Linked DNA regions of Massilia sp. METH4. The protein of the gene in region 2 binds, or shares a complex with, the protein of the main gene of each other region. Links are inferred from orthologs where the notes say so. Each region holds a gene or a part of one and is shown on either strand. Other genes may lie near its edges. The genes, in order: tig and rpsG.

Region 1 (8,261 bases), 3.3 Mb from region 2 along the record:
CCCCTTCACGTTCCGGGTGATGGTCGTGCAGGCGTTCTGGCCGGGCGCCACGGCGCTGCAGATGGCGAACCAGGTCACCGACAAGCTGGAAAAGAAGCTGCAGGAAACGCCGTACATCGACGAGATCAGCAGCTATTCGAAGCCGGGCCAGACGCTGATCCTCCTGTCGCTGCGCGAATCGACGCCGCCGAAGGAAACCAGCAATGCCTGGTACCAGGTGCGCAAGAAGGTGGGCGATATCGCCGGCACGTTGCCGCAGGGCGTGATCGGCCCGACCTTCAACGATGAATTCGGCGATACGTACGGCTCCATCTTCGCGCTCTCCGGCGACGGCTTCACCTATGCCGAGATGAAGGATTACGCGGACTTCGTGCGCCAGCAACTGCTGCGCGTGGGCAAGGTATCGAAGGTCGAGCTGTTCGGCGTGCAGGACGAGAAGATCGACATCGAATTCTCGCACCAGAAGTTCGCCCAGCTGGGCATACCGTTCGAGCAGATCGTCAACCAGATCGCCACGCAGAACACCATCGAGGCGACCGGCACGCTGGTCACGCCCACCGACAACCTGCAGGTGCGCGTGACCGGCGCGCTGACGACGGTCGAGGACCTGGAAAACCTGGAACTGCGCGCCAACGGCACCACGTTCCGCCTGGGCGACTTCGCCACCGTGAAGCGCGGCTACCAGGACCCGCCGCGCGACAAGATGCGCTTCAACGGCAAGGAAGTGATCGGCCTGGGCGTGTCCATGGAAAAGGGCGGCAACATCATCGAAATGGGCAAGGCGCTCGAACAGACGGTGTCCGACCTGAAGGGCAAGCTCCCCGTCGGCATCGAGCTGGAACGGGTGTCGGACCAGCCGCAGGCCGTTACCGCGTCCGTGGGCGAATTCGTGCACACGCTGATCGAGGCCGTGCTGATCGTGCTGGCCGTCAGCTTCGTGTCGCTGGGCCTGCACACCAAGCCGAAGCTGCGGCTGGACGTGCGGCCCGGCCTCGTGGTGGCGCTGACCATTCCGCTGGTACTGGCCGTGACGTTCCTGTTCATGCGCATGCTGAACATCGACCTGCACAAGATCTCGCTGGGCGCGCTGATCATCGCCCTGGGTCTCCTGGTCGACGACGCGATCATCGCCGTCGAGATGATGGTGCGGAAGATGGAGGAAGGGCTGTCGCGGCTGGAGGCGGCCACCTACGCGTACACATCCACCGCATTCCCGATGCTGACGGGCACCCTGATCACGGTTGCCGGCTTCCTGCCGATCGGGCTGGCCAAGTCCGCGGCCGGCGAGTACACGTTCTCGCTGTTCTCGGTGAACGCCATTGCGCTGATCACTTCATGGGTGGCGGCCGTCGTCTTCACGCCCTACATCGGCTATGTGCTGCTGAAGGTGCGGCCGCACGCGGAAGGCGAGCATGGCCACGATGTGTTCGACACGCCGGGTTACCGGAAATTCCGCCGCGTGGTGACCTGGTGCGTGGAATGGCGCAAGACGACGATCGGCGCCACCCTGCTGGTCTTCGCGTTGGGCGTGTACGGCTTCAATTTCATCGAGAAGCAGTTCTTCCCGGACTCGTCGCGCCCGGAACTGATGGTGGAAATGTGGTCGCCGGAAGGCACGGCGTTCGCCGCCAACGAGGCGCAGGTCAAGAAGTTCGAAGCCTTCATCCGCCAGCAGCCGGGCGTGGTGTCGGTGACGAGCTATGTCGGTACCGGCAGCCCGCGCTTCTACCTGCCGCTCGACCAGATATTCCCGCAATCGAACGTGTCGCAGATCGTCGTGCTGCCCAAGGACCTGGCGGCGCGCGCCGAGCTGCAAAAGAAGATCACGCAGGTGTTTCATGAGGACTTTCCCGAGGTCCGGGGGCGCGTGAAACTGCTGCCGAACGGACCGCCGGTGCCGTACCCGGTGCAGTTCCGCGTGACCGGCACCGAGGTCGAGAAAGTGCGTGCCATCGCCGACCAGGTGAAGGACATCGTGCGCGCCAACCCGAACACGGTCGGCGTCAACGACAACTGGAACGAGTCGGTGAAAGTACTGCGGCTGGACCTGGACCAGGATCGCATGCGCGCCCTGGGGGTGACGACGCAGACCGTGATGCGGGTCGCGAACACGGTCCTGTCCGGCACCGTCGTCGGCCAGTTCCGCGAGGGCATTCGCCTGATCGATATCCAGGTGCGGCAGCCCCTGGCGGAGCGCCAGACCATCGAGATCCTGAACAACACCAACGTCCCCACGGCAGGCGGCAGGTCGGTGCCGATCTCGCAGCTGGCGCGCGTGCACTTCGTGTGGGAGCCGGGCGTCGTCTGGCGCCTGGGCCGCGAATGGGCCATCACCGTGCAAGCCGACGTCGTGGAAGGCATCCAGGGGCCGACCGTATCGGGCCAGATCAACCCCGATCTGGCCGACCTGCGCTCCCGGCTGCCGGCCGGCTACAAGATCGAGGAGAAGGGCGCCGCGTCGGATTCGGGCGAAGCCGAGCAATCGATCGCCGTGAACCTGCCGTTGGCGCTGTTCCTGATCTTCACGCTGCTGATGCTGCAACTGCACAGCTTTTCGCGTTCGCTGCTGGTGTTCCTTACCGGCCCGCTGGGCGTCGCCGGCGCCGCCTTCGCGCTGCTGCTGCTGGGCCGGCCGCTGGGTTTCGTGGCCAACCTCGGCATCATCGCGCTGTTCGGCATGATCATCCGCAACTCGGTGATCCTCGTCGACCAGATCGAGCAGGACATCCAGGCGGGCGCGGCGCCGTGGGACGCGATCGTGGAATCGGCCGTGCGGCGCTGCCGGCCGATCCTGCTGACGGCCGCCGCCGCGGCGCTGGCGATGATCCCGCTGTCACGCTCGGTGTTCTGGGGGCCGATGGCGGTGGCGATCATGGGTGGATTGGTGCTGGCGACGGCGCTGACCTTGCTGTTCCTGCCGGCGCTGTACGCGGCGTGGTTCCGCGTCCGGAAACCCGTCCGCTGAAAATGAAATGGGGGGTGGGTCGATCTGCAAGCCGGCTTATTAATGGATCAGTTCCAGTTGAGTTGGCTAAAGGTCAAAATTCCATCCCCATTTTTTGGAAAACCCAGTAAAATGCCGTGTTGAAGTTGAAAGCCCCTGTGATCCGCAGGGTAGGGCGACCCGTTTTCACTTAATGGTCGCCCTTTGCTTTTGTGCAAATTGGGGCCTCCGAAAGACGCCGCGCCACGCGCGGCGGTCTTCCGAGGGTCCCAGGCAAGCATCAAGTAGGCATCAATTCATGCGCGAGGATGGCGAAATTGGTAGACGCACCAGGTTTAGGTCCTGACGCCAGCAATGGTGTGGGGGTTCGAGTCCCCCTCCTCGCACCACAGTATTCATAATTTTTTGGACGATTTTTACATGGCAACTGCTGTCGAAAACTTGGGCAAACTCGAACGCCGTATCACGATTTCCTTCCCGCTGTCGGACGTCCGTTCCGAAGTGGAAAAGCGCCTGAAGGTGCAGGCCAAGTCCGCGCGCGCTCCCGGCTTCCGCCCGGGCAAGGTGCCGATGAAGATGGTGGCAGCCCAGTACGGCTACCAGATCGAGACCGAAGTCCTGAACGACAAGGTGGGCCGCGCCTTCAACGACGCCGCCAATGAAAACAACCTGCGCGTTGCCGGCTTCCCGAAGATCGAGCCGAAGGAAGGCTCGCCGGAAGGCCAGCTGACTTTCGATGCCACCTTCGAGGTATACCCGGAAGTGGAAATCGGCGATCTGTCCCAGGTCGAGATCGAGACCGTGAAATCGTCCGTCACCGACGTCGAGATCGACAAGACGATCGACATCCTGCGCAAGCAGCGCGTGCACTTCCACACCAAGGGTGAGGCAGGCGAGCATGGCGACGGCGGCGAAGCCGTGGCCGCCAACGGCGACCGCGTGACCGTGGACTTCGTGGGCAAGATCGACGGTGAAGAGTTCGCTGGCGGCAAGGCCGAAGACTACGTGTTCGTGCTGGGCGAAGGCCGCATGCTGCCGGAATTCGAAGCAGCGACCGTGGGCCTGAAAGTGGGCGAGGCCAAAACCTTCCCGCTGGCCTTCCCCGAGGATTACCACGGCAAGGACGTGGCCGGCAAGACCGCCGAGTTCACCATCACGCTGAAGAAGCTGGAATGGGCACACCTGCCGGAAGTCGACGCCGAATTCGCCAAGTCGCTGGGCGTGGCCGATGGCGACCTGGCCAAGATGCGCGAAGACATCAAGGTCAACCTGGAACGCGAAGTGAACGGCCGCGTCAAGGCGCGCAACAAGGAAGCCGTGATGGACGCCCTGGTGGCGACCGCCAAGCTGGACGTGCCCCAGGCGCTGATCGACCAGGATACCGAACGCCTGGCCGAGATGACCCGCCAGGACATGGCGGCCCGCGGCATGAACGTAAAAGATGTACCATTCCCACCGGAGCTGTTCAAGGACAAGGCCGAGCGCCGCGTGCGCCTGGGCCTGATCCTGTCGAAGCTGGTCGGCGACAACGAACTGCAAGCCACGCCTGACCAGGTGAAGGCGCAGATCGAAGACTTCGCACAAAGCTACGAAGATCCGCGCGAAGTGCTGAAGTACTACTACAGCGACCGCCGCCGCCTGGCTGAAGTGGAAGCCCTTGTATTGGAAGAAAACGTCGTCACTTACGTCCTGGGCCTGTCGAAGACGTCGACCAAGGAAGTCCCGTTCGACGAACTGATGGGAAGCGCAGCACAGGGCTAAGTCGCTAGAGCGCCTGACCAAACCTCCAGGGCGAGCCATGAAGGTTTTGTCGGGTGCGTAGTCCCCTGCTAACATCCGGCACCGGCCGGCTGGCTTTATCCAAGGAGTCAGCCGGCCGGTGCGCTTCACAAGGAAAAGGAATGATCGGAATGAACCGCAATCCGGCACTGGACACGGAAATGCTCGGCCTGGTGCCGATGGTTATCGAACAGAGCGGCCGTGGCGAGCGCTCGTATGACATCTACTCGCGCCTGTTGAAAGAGCGCGTGATTTTCATGGTCGGCCCCGTCAACGACCAGATGGCCAACCTGATCGTGGCACAGCTGCTGTTCCTGGAAAGCGAAAATCCCGACAAGGATATTTCGCTGTACATCAATTCGCCCGGTGGCTCCGTTTCGGCCGGCCTGGCGATCTTCGATACGATGCAGTTCATCAAACCCGACGTATCGACGCTGTGCACCGGCATGGCCGCGTCGATGGGCGCGTTCCTGCTGGCCGCCGGCGCCAAGGGCAAGCGTTTCTCGCTGCCGAATTCGCGCATCATGATCCACCAGCCGTCCGGCGGTTCCCAGGGCCAGGCTTCGGACATCGAAATCCAGGCCAAGGAAATCCTGTACCTGCGCCATCGCCTGAACAGTATCCTGGCCGAGCGCACCGGCCAGACGATCGATCAGATTGCCAAGGATACCGATCGCGACCGTTTCATGTCCGGTGACGAGGCGGCGGAATATGGCTTGATCGACAAGGTGTTGACGACCCGCGCTTGATCGAGCGCAAGCGGGGCTGCTCCGTGGCGAGCGCGTCGCAGCGAAAACGCGAAATATACGCCCGGACGCCACACCGTTCCGGGCGTTTTATTTTTATTTCGGGTAGCATGTGGTTGTGTGCAGGACTTCTTGCCTCATCACATGCGCACCGGTTCGCGCATCGTGTGTCGTAACATCGCTTGCCATAACAGCGGTTCAGTTAGCAACTTGTACTGCAACACCCATTCTTGTAACTAAAGAAAACGTCCCATGTCCGACAAAAAATCTTCCAGCGGCGAAAAACTTCTGTACTGCTCCTTCTGCGGCAAGAGCCAGCACGAGGTCAAGAAGCTGATCGCCGGGCCCTCCGTCTTCATCTGCGACGAGTGCATTGATTTGTGCAATGACATCATCCGCGACGAGACGTCCAGCATCGAATCCGTCACGGGCGCCAAGTCGGACCTGCCGACGCCGCACGAGATCGCCGAGTTGCTGAACCAGTATGTGATCGGCCAGCAGACGGCCAAGCGCATCCTGTCGGTGGCGGTGTACAACCACTACAAACGCCTGAAGCACCTGGGCAAGAAGGACGACGTCGAGCTGGCCAAGAGCAATATCCTGCTCGTGGGCCCGACCGGTTCCGGCAAGACGCTGCTGGCGCAGACGCTCGCGCGCATGCTGAACGTGCCGTTCGTGATCGCCGATGCCACCACGCTGACCGAAGCCGGCTACGTGGGTGAAGACGTCGAGAACATCATCCAGAAGTTGCTGCAGAGCTGCAATTACGATGTGGAGAAGGCCCAGCGCGGCATCGTCTACATCGACGAGATCGACAAGATCTCGCGCAAGTCCGATAACCCGTCGATCACGCGCGACGTATCCGGTGAAGGCGTGCAGCAGGCCCTCCTGAAGCTGATCGAAGGCACGATGGCTTCCGTGCCTCCGCAAGGTGGCCGCAAGCACCCGAACCAGGACTTCGTGCAGATCGACACCACGAACATCATGTTCATCTGCGGCGGCGCCTTCGACGGCCTGGCCAAGATCATCTCGAACCGTTCGGAAAAGAGCGGCATCGGCTTCTCGGCCACGGTGAAGAGCAAGGAACAGCGTTCCAACAGCGACATCCTGATGGAAGCGGAGCCGGAAGACCTGATCAAGTTCGGCCTGATCCCGGAACTGGTGGGCCGCCTGCCGGTGGTCGCCACGCTGTCCGAACTGACGGAAGAGGCGCTGATCCAGATCCTGGTCGAGCCGAAGAACGCGCTGGTCAAGCAGTACAGCAAGCTGCTGGAAATGGAAGGCGCCGAACTGGAAATCCGCCCAGCCGCGCTGCACGCCATTGCCCGCAAGGCGCTGGCCCGCAAGACCGGCGCCCGCGGCCTGCGCTCGATCCTGGAGCACGCGCTGCTCGATATCATGTACGACCTGCCGAATCAGCAGAATGTCACCAAGGTGGTCATCGATGAAAATACGATTACCCAGGGTGCAAAGCCATTGTTGATTTATCAGGAAACGCCAAAAGCCTCCGGCGAGAATTGATTTATCAAGGAATTAAGCACTGCACACCGGGCGAAAAAAGCGTTTTGCATCCTTAGAGCAACGCAGTACAATCGAAACCAATAAGAGAAGCAGGCTTCACTCGGAAAGCCACTCGCGGCGCTCGTCGCGCGTGGCTTTTTTTATTAGCTGCTGTCTTTTAGAGCAACGCTGCCAATATTTTCAACAATGTTGAGAAGAATTATTTCCGGCGGCGGGTCTTGTGATTCGGCTGCGAGTGCCTACATCATAAACATGCTTTTACATAAGGTACGCCATGACAACTTCCAAATTAACTGAGCAGACCCAACTGCCGTTGTTGCCTTTACGGGATGTCGTCGTTTTCCCGCATATGGTGATACCCCTGTTCGTGGGGCGTCCAAAATCGATCAAGGCGCTGGAAGCGGCAATGGAGCAGGGCAAGAGCATCATGCTTGCCGCACAAAAGGCTGCCGCCAAGGACGAACCTTCCCCCTCCGATATTTATGAGATCGGCTGCGTCGCCAATATCCTGCAAATGCTGAAGCTGCCCGACGGGACCGTGAAGGTGCTGGTCGAGGGCGCGCAGCGCGCGCGCATCCGCAAGATTTCCGACACGCCCACGCACTTCGTGGCCGAGCTGCAGCCGCTGGAATCGGAGATCGGCGACGATTCCGAGATCGAAGCGATGCGCCGCGCGATCGTGCAGCAGTTCGACCAGTACGTCAAACTGAACAAGAAAATCCCGCCCGAGATCCTGGCGTCGCTGTCGGGCATCGACGATGCCGGCCGCCTGGCCGACACGGTGGCCGCCCACCTGCCGCTGAAACTCGAGCAGAAGCAGGTGATCCTGGAGATCTTCAACGTCGCCAAGCGCCTCGAGCACCTGCTCGGCCAGCTGGAAGGCGAGCTGGACATTCTCCAGGTGGAAAAGCGCATCCGCGGCCGCGTCAAGCGCCAGATGGAAAAGTCGCAGCGCGAGTACTACCTGAATGAACAGGTGAAAGCCATCCAGAAGGAACTGGGCGAGGGCGAAGAGGGCGCCGATTTCGACGAACTCGAGAAGAAGGTGCAGGCCGCCAAGATGCCGAAGGAGGCACTGGATAAGGCCAACGCCGAGCTGAAGAAGCTCAAGCTGATGTCGCCGATGTCGGCCGAAGCCACCGTCGTGCGCAATTACATCGACACGCTCGTGTCGCTGCCCTGGAAGAAGAAATCCAAGGTCAACAGCGACCTGTCCAATGCCGAGAAGGTGCTGGAAACGGATCACTACGGCCTCGAGAAGGTCAAGGAAC
Region 2 (8,286 bases):
CGGCGTTTCCACTTCCACGGACATCATCGGCTCGAGGATGACCGGCGAAGCGCGCTTGCAGCCGTCCTTGAACGCCATCGAGCCCGCCATGCGGAACGCGTTTTCGTTCGAGTCCACGTCGTGGTAGGAACCGAAGGTCACGGTCACTTTCACGTCGACGACCGGGTAGCCGGCCAGGACACCGGTGTTCAGCGTTTCGCGCACGCCTTTTTCCACCGCCGGGATGTATTCGCGAGGAATCACACCGCCCTTGATGGCGTCGACGAACTCGAAGCCCTTGCCCGGTTCCTGCGGTTCGATCGTCAGCACGGCGTGGCCGTACTGGCCGCGACCACCGGACTGCTTGACGAACTTGCCTTCCACGTCGGTGACGGTCTTGCGGATCGTTTCACGGTAGGCCACCTGCGGCTTGCCGACGGTCGCTTCCACGCCGAATTCGCGCTTCATGCGGTCGACGATAATTTCCAGGTGCAGCTCGCCCATGCCGCCGATGATGGTCTGGCCGGATTCTTCGTCGGTCTTCACGCGGAACGACGGGTCTTCCTGTGCCAGGCGGTTCAGGGCCAGGCCCATTTTTTCCTGGTCGGCCTTGGTCTTCGGCTCGACAGCCTGCTGGATCACCGGCTCCGGGAACACCATTTTTTCCAGGATGATCGGTGCCGACGGGTCGCACAGCGTTTCACCGGTGGTGGCTTCCTTCAGGCCCACGGCAGCGGCGATGTCGCCCGCGCGAACTTCCTTGATCTCTTCACGCTGGTTGGCGTGCATCTGCAGGATACGGCCGACGCGTTCCTTCTTGCCCTTGATCGGGTTGAACACGGTATCGCCCGAATTGATGACGCCCGAGTAGACGCGGAAGAAGATCAGCTGGCCCACGAACGGGTCGGTCATGATCTTGAATGCCAGCGCGGCGAACTTTTCGCTGTCGTCGGCCTTGCGGCTGGTCGGCTGGTCGTCTTCGTCGGTACCTGCGACCGGCGGAATGTCGACCGGCGACGGCAGGTATTCGATGACCGCGTCCAGCATGGCCTGCACACCCTTGTTCTTGAAGGCGGTGCCGCACATCATCGGCACGATTTCGCCGTTGATGGTGCGATCACGCAGTGCCTTCTTGATCTCGGCTTCGGTCAGGTCGCCTTCTTCCAGGTACTTGTTCATCAGCTCTTCGCTGGACTCGGCGGCGGCTTCCACCAGCTTCTCGCGCCACTCCTGGCACGTGTCCAGCAGTTCGGCCGGGATTTCGCGGTATTCGAACTTCATGCCCTGGGAAGCTTCGTCCCAGAAGATGGCTTGCATCTTGACCAGGTCGACCACGCCCTTGAAGTTGTCTTCGGCGCCGATCGGCACCTGGATCGGCACCGGGTTGGCCTTCAGGCGGGCACGCATCTGCTCGTACACCTTGAAGAAGTTCGCGCCGGTACGGTCCATCTTGTTGACGAACGCGAGGCGGGGCACCTTGTACTTGTTAGCCTGGCGCCACACGGTTTCCGACTGCGGCTGCACGCCACCCACGGCGCAGTAGACCATGCACGCACCGTCCAGCACGCGCATCGAACGTTCCACTTCGATCGTGAAGTCGACGTGGCCCGGGGTATCGATGATGTTGAAGCGGTGGGCCGGGAAGTTGTTCGCCATGCCTTTCCAGAAGCACGTCGTCGCAGCCGAGGTAATGGTGATACCGCGTTCCTGCTCCTGCTCCATCCAGTCCATGGTGGCGGCACCGTCGTGCACTTCACCGATCTTGTGGTTCACACCCGTATAGAACAGGATACGCTCGGTCGTGGTGGTCTTGCCGGCGTCGATGTGAGCGGAGATACCGATGTTGCGGTAACGCTCAATGGGGGTAGTGCGTGCCATAATTTTTCCTAAATCTTTGAATGGACAAAACCGAGCAGCATTTTGACAACCAAAATGTGCCCGGCCTGAACAAGGGATACTGCATGGCCGCACCCCCAATAGGGCTTGGCCATCTGCTTAGAAGCGGAAGTGCGAGAACGCCTTGTTCGCTTCCGCCATGCGGTGCACTTCGTCACGGCGCTTCATTGCGCCGCCGCGGCCTTCCGCGGCTTCCATCAGCTCGCCACCGAGGCGTTGCGGCATCGACTTTTCGCTGCGCTTGTTCGCAGCTTCGCGCAGCCAACGCATGGACAGGGCCAGGCGGCGCACTGGGCGCACTTCAACTGGCACCTGGTAGTTCGCACCGCCGACACGGCGGGACTTCACTTCAACCATCGGCTTGGCGTTGTTGATTGCTGCGGTGAACACTTCCAGCGGGTCCTTGCCGGACTTTTGCTGGATATGGTCGAATGCACCGTAGATGATGTTTTCTGCAACCGACTTCTTGCCGGACAGCATCAGAACGTTGACGAATTTAGCGACTTCGGTGTTGCCGAACTTTGGATCCGGCAGAATCTCGCGCTTGGGTACTTCACGACGACGTGGCATGTCTATTTCCTTCCTGTCTTCAGTTGAGTGCCTCTTGATCGGCACTCGCGTCAGGCCCTCATGGCCTCACACTTACTCGGCCTCGCGGCCGCCTCAACTCATTATGTATTTGCGACTCGGTTTGCCTGAAGATTACTTCTTGGCAGCCTTGGCGCGCTTCGCACCGTACTTCGAGCGAGCCTGCTTACGATCCTTGACGCCCTGGGTATCCAGCGAGCCGCGAACCATGTGGTAACGCACACCCGGCAAGTCCTTCACACGGCCGCCGCGCAGCAGCACGACCGAGTGTTCCTGCAGGTTGTGGCCTTCACCGCCGATGTACGAAATCACTTCGAAACCGTTGGTCAGGCGTACCTTGGCGACTTTACGCAGTGCCGAGTTAGGCTTCTTCGGAGTGGTGGTGTACACACGGGTGCACACGCCACGCTTTTGCGGGCAGTTTTCAAGTGCCGGCGATTTGCTCTTCACGACCGCTGCGGTACGTGGTTTGCGAATCAATTGATTGATGGTTGGCATCGTTCTAAATCCAACAAAATTTACTGCTGTTGACAACCCGGGCAAGCAATTGCGCCCCCGGGGGCTAAAACGGGTCTCCAGAGTCCGGAAACGCAGGGACGCAAACAGCCACCCTCTGGAAAGGCGGCCCGGAAAAAAGCGTATACGAGGTGCAGACTAAATCGAGAACTCGCGAGTATAGACCGGACGCAAGGACCAGTCAACCGATTTGCGGATCAATTTCGCAAGGCAACAGCCCTGCCCGGCTGGAGGAAAAGCGCCGATAATAGCGGCCGTTTCGGGCCGGCACCGTTGCAATTTCGCCCCTGCCGCGCCCGTGCGTTTGCCCGCGCCACCACCAGCCGCCGAATGTCCCCATTGCCTTCCCTGCCCCGTCCGGCGCACCTGTTCATCCTGCTCAGCTACCTGACGCTGTCGCTCGTGCCGTGGATACGCGTCCTGCTCGGCAACCCGGTCGACGATGGCTGGCGCATCCTCGGCATCGAGATCGCCGCGTGGACCGCCGTCTGGGCCATGTTCAAACGGCCGGCGTATTTCCACTGGCTCCTGATCCCCGCGTTCATGGCGCTGCCCACCGAGATCTACCTGCTGGTCTTCTATGGCCAGGGCATTTCCACGCACCACCTGGGCATCCTGGCCGAGACCAGCCCGGTCGAGGCGCTCGAGTTCCTGGGTAATAAGGTATGGACCATGGTGGCCGTGATGGCGCTTGTGGCGGCCTGGTGGGTGATGACGTTCCGCGCCGCCCGCCTGACCCGCGGGCTGGACTGGGAAGGACCGTCGCGCTGGGTCGCGCTGGCCCTGCTGGGCGGCTTCTCCCTGCTGGCCGCCTACGCCTGGGAAGCCGGCGCCGGCCGGCAAGCGCCCGCTTCGGCTTCCGCGAGCGCCGGGGATGGCCAGCGTGGCGCGCGCGCCACCGGGCTGTCCCTCGCGCCCCTGCCGGCATGGGCCCGCCCGCCCTTGCACTTCGATGCCTTCATCAAATCCTGGCCGTTCGGCCTGGCCGCGCGCGGCATCGATTTCTATCACGAGCGGCGCTACCTCGCCGAACTGAATGAAACGAGCCGCCACTTCAAGTTCGGCGCCGACCAGCCGGCGCCGGACGATGTGCCGGAAACGATCGTATTGGTGATCGGCGAATCGTCGCGCCAGGACCGCTGGCGCCTGTTCGGCTACGGGCGCGACACGAACCCGCTGCTGGCGCAGGAAAAGAACCTGGTGGCGCTGCCGGACGTGATCACGTCCGTGTCGGCCACCCGCCTTTCGGTACCCGTCATCATTTCCCGCAAGCCGGCGCGGCAGAGCCTGAAGGATGGCTTTAACGAGAAATCGTTCATCACCGCCTATAAGGAAGCGGGATTTCGCACATGGTGGCTGTCGAACCAGATCTCGTTCGGCAAGTTCGACACGCCCGTGTCCGTATTCGCCCGCGAGGCGGACGTGGTGCAGTTCACCAACCTGGGCGGCTTCTCGGCGAAATCGAACCTCGATGAAGTGTTGTTCGAACCGCTGCGGCTGGCGATGGCCGATCCCGCGCCGAAGAAGCTGATCGTGCTGCACACGCTGGGCAGCCACTGGAACTACAGCCAGCGCTACCCGCGAGCGTTCGACCGCTGGCAGCCGTCGCTGTTCGGCGTCGACAAGCCGGCCTATACCGACATCGCCATCAAGGAACAACTGAACAACAGCTACGACAACGCGATCCTGTACACCGACTGGTTCCTGGCCGGGGTGCTCGGCCGCCTCAAGGCGGCACCGCACCCGAGCGCCCTGCTCTACGTGGCCGACCACGGCCAGACGCTGTACGACGGCACCTGCCGCCTCGCCTTCCACGGCCACAACACGCAATACGAATTCCGCGTCCCCGCGTTCATGTGGTACTCCGACCAGTACCAGGACCGCTACCCGGCGAAAGTGCGCGAACTGCGGCGGCACCGCAAGGCGAAGCTCGCCACCGAGAACATGTTCCACACGCTGCTGGACATGGCCGACGTGCGCTACCCCGGCGACCGCCTCGAATGGAGCTTCCTGTCCCCCACCTTCCAGCGCCACACCCGCTGGGTCGACAGCTACGGCTGGACCGACTACGACAACGCCACCCTGCGCGGCGACTGCCGCGAAGTGATCGCGAAGAAGCCGAAGAAGCGCTGAGCCAACAGCCGAGCTCGTGTCCCCATGGTGTCTGGCACCATGGGGACACGAGCCCAGCCTTACGTCCTCATGCTGCCCCCTTGGCAATCAAGGGCTTGCGAGCGTTTCGGGACGCTGCAATGCATGAGTTCGGCAGGTCAGTAGCTTGCCGGATAGTGGTCGCCGGCGACCAGCGTGCCGGCGGCGCGGGCGGCGGCCAGTTCAGCCTGGACGTCGGTGCGGGCGACCGGTTTCGCTTGCGGCAACGGCCCCGGGTAGGCTTCTCCGTCGAACTGCGTGCCCGCGGCGCGGGCGGCGGCGAGTTCTGCCCGTACATCGGCGCGGCTGCGCGTGGACGGCGTGAAGATGTCGGCCTGGTAGCCTTCGCCGCCGCTGGTCAGTGTGCCGGCGGCGCGGGCGGCCAGGACTTCGGCGCGTACCTGCTCGCGGGTCAGGCCTTCGGCAGCCGCGCCGCCGGAAGCGATGGCGGAAACGGCGAGCAGCAGGGCGGCAATCGTGTTCGTGGTGTTCATGGTGGACTCCTCATGGTTGGTTGCGATGGGTTCATTAGACGCCCCGCATGTATGGGGGATATGTCCACATCCGCCCCCGGGCGTAACGCCGCGTATCGCGTCCGCGCCCGGATACACGGCGATACACACGGACGCTCGCGGACAGCGCCGGACAGCGGACAAACCTGTCCACTTCGTGCCAAATCAAGCACTTAACAACTGGCACGCTTCATGCTGTAAGCCATGCAACATCGACTTGCCGACACCACCATGATCCGCGACACCTCCCACCAGGACACCATCATCGCCGCCCCGCCGGGCCGGCCGTGGAAGCGCCGGGCGCTGCTGGCCGCCGGCGGCGTGGCGCTCGTGGCGGCCTTCGGGGCGGCATTCACCGGCTGGTCGGCCAGCGAGCATTCGGTCAACGCCGCGCGCCTGCGCATCGCCGAGGTCACGCGCGGCACGCTGATCCGCGACGCCGCCGTGAACGGCCGCATCGTGGCCGCAGTCAGCCCCACGCTGTATTCGACCGCGCCCTCTTCCACCGTCACGCTGAAGGTGCGCGCCGGCGATACCGTAAAGCGGGGCGACGTGCTGGCCGTGCTGGAATCGCCCGACCTGACCGACGAGCTGAAAAAGGAGCAGTCGACGTACCAGGAACTGGCGGCCGAGGTGGCCCGCCAGCAGATCCTGGCACGCAAGCAGAAGCTGCTGGCGCAGCGCGATGCGGACACGGCGGAGATCGACCGCCTGTCCGCCCAGCGCACGCTGGAGCGCTACGACAGCGTGGCGAACGAAGGCGTGGTCGCCAAGATCGATTACCAGAAAGCGAAGGATGCGCTGCGCGCCGCCGAGATCCGCGCGCGGCATGCCACGCAGGCCTCGACGCTGGAGAAGGACGATGTCGACCTGGCGCTGCGCACGAAGAGCGCCCAGCTGGAACGCCAGAAGCTGGTGCTCGCGAATGCCCAGCGCCGCGTGGATGAACTGACGGTGCGCGCGCCGGTCGACGGCTTCATCGGCACCCTGAATGTGGCGAACCGCAGCGTGGTGCAGGCGAATACGCCGCTGATGACGCTCGTCGACCTGTCCGCCCTCGAAGTGGAGCTCGAAGTGCCGGAGACCTATGTGAACGACCTGGGCCTGGGCATGCGCGCCGAGATCACCGTCAATGGCGCCACCTCCATCGGCAAGCTGTCCGCGCTGTCGCCGGAAGTGGTGAAGAACCAGGTGCTGGCGCGTGTGCGCTTCGAGGGCCGGCAGCCGGACGGCCTGCGCCAGAGCCAGCGCGTGCAGGCGCGCCTCCTGATCGACGAAAAGCCGAACGCACTGCTGCTGCCGCGCGGCTCCTTCGTGGAATCGGAGGGCGGCCGCCATGCCTACCTGGTGCAGGACGGCGTCGCGGTGCGCACGCCGATCCGCATGGGCGCCACCAGCATCAACGCCGTCGAGATCCTCGCCGGCCTGAAACAGGGCGACAAGGTCGTTGTCGCCGGTACCGAAACGTTCGAGAACGCCCGGCGCGTCTCGATCAACCATTAATCTTCCCGATACCGACAAGGGGCCACCATGCTGCGCATGCAAAACCTGAGCAAAGTCTACCGCACCCACATGATCGAAACGCACGCGCTGCGCGGCTTCGAGATCCACGTGAAACAGGGCGAATTCGTCACCGTCACGGGCCCTTCGGGCTCGGGCAAGACGAGCTTCCTGAACATCGCCGGCCTGCTCGAAGAATTCACCTCCGGCGAATACATCCTCGACGGCATCAACGTGAAAGGCATGGACGACAACGCCCGCTCGAAGCTGCGCAATGAAAAGCTCGGCTTCATCTTCCAGGGCTTCAACCTGATCCCCGACCTGTCGCTGTTCGACAATGTGGACGTGCCGCTGCGCTACCGCGGCTTCAACGCGGCCGAGCGCCGCGAACGCATCGAGGATGCCCTGGCCAAGGTGGGTCTGGCCGCGCGCATGAAGCACTATCCGGCCGAACTCTCCGGCGGCCAGCAGCAGCGCGTGGCGATCGCCCGCGCGCTTGCCGGCTCGCCCAAGCTGCTGCTGGCCGACGAACCGACCGGCAACCTCGACACGCAGATGGCGCGCGGCGTGATGGAACTGCTGGAAGAGATCAACGCGCAGGGCACGACGATCCTGATGGTCACCCACGACCCGGAACTGGCGACGCGCTCGCAGCGCAACGTGCACATCATCGACGGCCAGGTTTCGGACCTGGTGCGCAAGTCGCCCACGCTGGTGGCCTGAGGAGCAACCATGTTCGGCTATTACTTCAGACTTGGGCTGCGCAACCTGCGCCGCAATCCGGCGCTCACCGCCCTGATGGTGCTCACCCTGGCCATCGGGGTCGCCGCCAGCGTCGCGACGCTGACGATCCTGCACGTCATGTCCGGCAATCCGATGCCGCACAAGAGCGACAGGCTGATCTCGGTCGTCTTCAACAACGGCCCGCTGGAAGGCTATTCGCCGGGCGACAGACCCAACGACGACCAGGTCAGCTATACCGATGCGATGAACCTCCAGGCCAGCGGCCAGGGGGCGCGGCGCACGGCGATGATGGGGCTGGGCGGCACGATCCAGCCGGACCGCAAGGATATAGCGCCGTTCGTCGTGACTGGCGGCGGGCCCTATCGCGATTTCTTCGCGATGTTCGAGATCCCCTTCCTGC

Evidence for each region.
Region 1: the proteins of rpsG (region 2) and tig are in contact, whole or in part, in a crystal structure (PDB 3GTY), measured with the Thermotoga maritima proteins. The link is inferred for Massilia sp. METH4 from one-to-one orthologs. Residues at the interface, in WP_004081843.1 of Thermotoga maritima: Lys34, Lys52, Lys55, Glu59, Arg62, Gln63, Glu66, Asn67, Lys69, Val71, Arg95, Ala109, Lys110, Lys111, Gly112, Arg113, Pro114, Glu117, Glu121, Ile124, Ala125, Tyr127, Asn128, Asn129, Thr130, Gly131, Lys135, Asp139, Arg142, Met143; in WP_004081061.1 of Thermotoga maritima: Glu122, Val124, Val129, Leu130, Tyr133, Glu188, Gly259, Ile262, Tyr263, Glu266, Ser270, Glu273, Gln274, Glu277, Arg308, Gln311, Ile312, Ser315, Tyr316, Glu325, Arg329, Arg336, Leu363, Phe366, Trp367, Arg373, Leu377, Arg381, Leu384, Glu387.

Annotation. Positions count from the first base shown.
Region 1 is NZ_CP146614.1:5,477,979-5,486,239, reverse strand. What follows is about bases 2,564-5,534. They hold tig (trigger factor), read left to right. Parts: upstream 2,564-3,364; coding sequence 3,365-4,705; downstream 4,706-5,534. Other genes in these bases: clpP (ATP-dependent Clp endopeptidase proteolytic subunit ClpP), read left to right, coding at 4,846-5,472; V6Z91_RS24170 (efflux RND transporter permease subunit), read left to right, coding at 2,564-2,965. Outside these bases: more of V6Z91_RS24170, read left to right, coding at 1-2,563; ATP-dependent Clp protease ATP-binding subunit ClpX, read left to right, coding at 5,722-6,990; lon (endopeptidase La), read left to right, coding at 7,265-8,261. UniProt on the Bacillus subtilis protein: Involved in protein export. Acts as a chaperone by maintaining the newly synthesized protein in an open conformation. Functions as a peptidyl-prolyl cis-trans isomerase.
Region 2 is NZ_CP146614.1:2,209,002-2,217,287, reverse strand. The notes cover bases 711-3,706. They hold rpsG (30S ribosomal protein S7), read right to left. Parts: upstream 2,446-3,706; coding sequence 1,975-2,445; downstream 711-1,974. Other genes in these bases: V6Z91_RS09875 (phosphoethanolamine transferase), read left to right, coding at 3,310-3,706; rpsL (30S ribosomal protein S12), read right to left, coding at 2,578-2,961; fusA (elongation factor G), read right to left, coding at 711-1,857. In the rest of the region: more of fusA, read right to left, coding at 1-710; more of V6Z91_RS09875, read left to right, coding at 3,707-5,112; V6Z91_RS09870 (DUF4148 domain-containing protein), read right to left, coding at 5,250-5,624; V6Z91_RS09865 (efflux RND transporter periplasmic adaptor subunit), read left to right, coding at 5,847-7,145; V6Z91_RS09860 (ABC transporter ATP-binding protein), read left to right, coding at 7,173-7,865; V6Z91_RS09855 (ABC transporter permease), read left to right, coding at 7,875-8,286.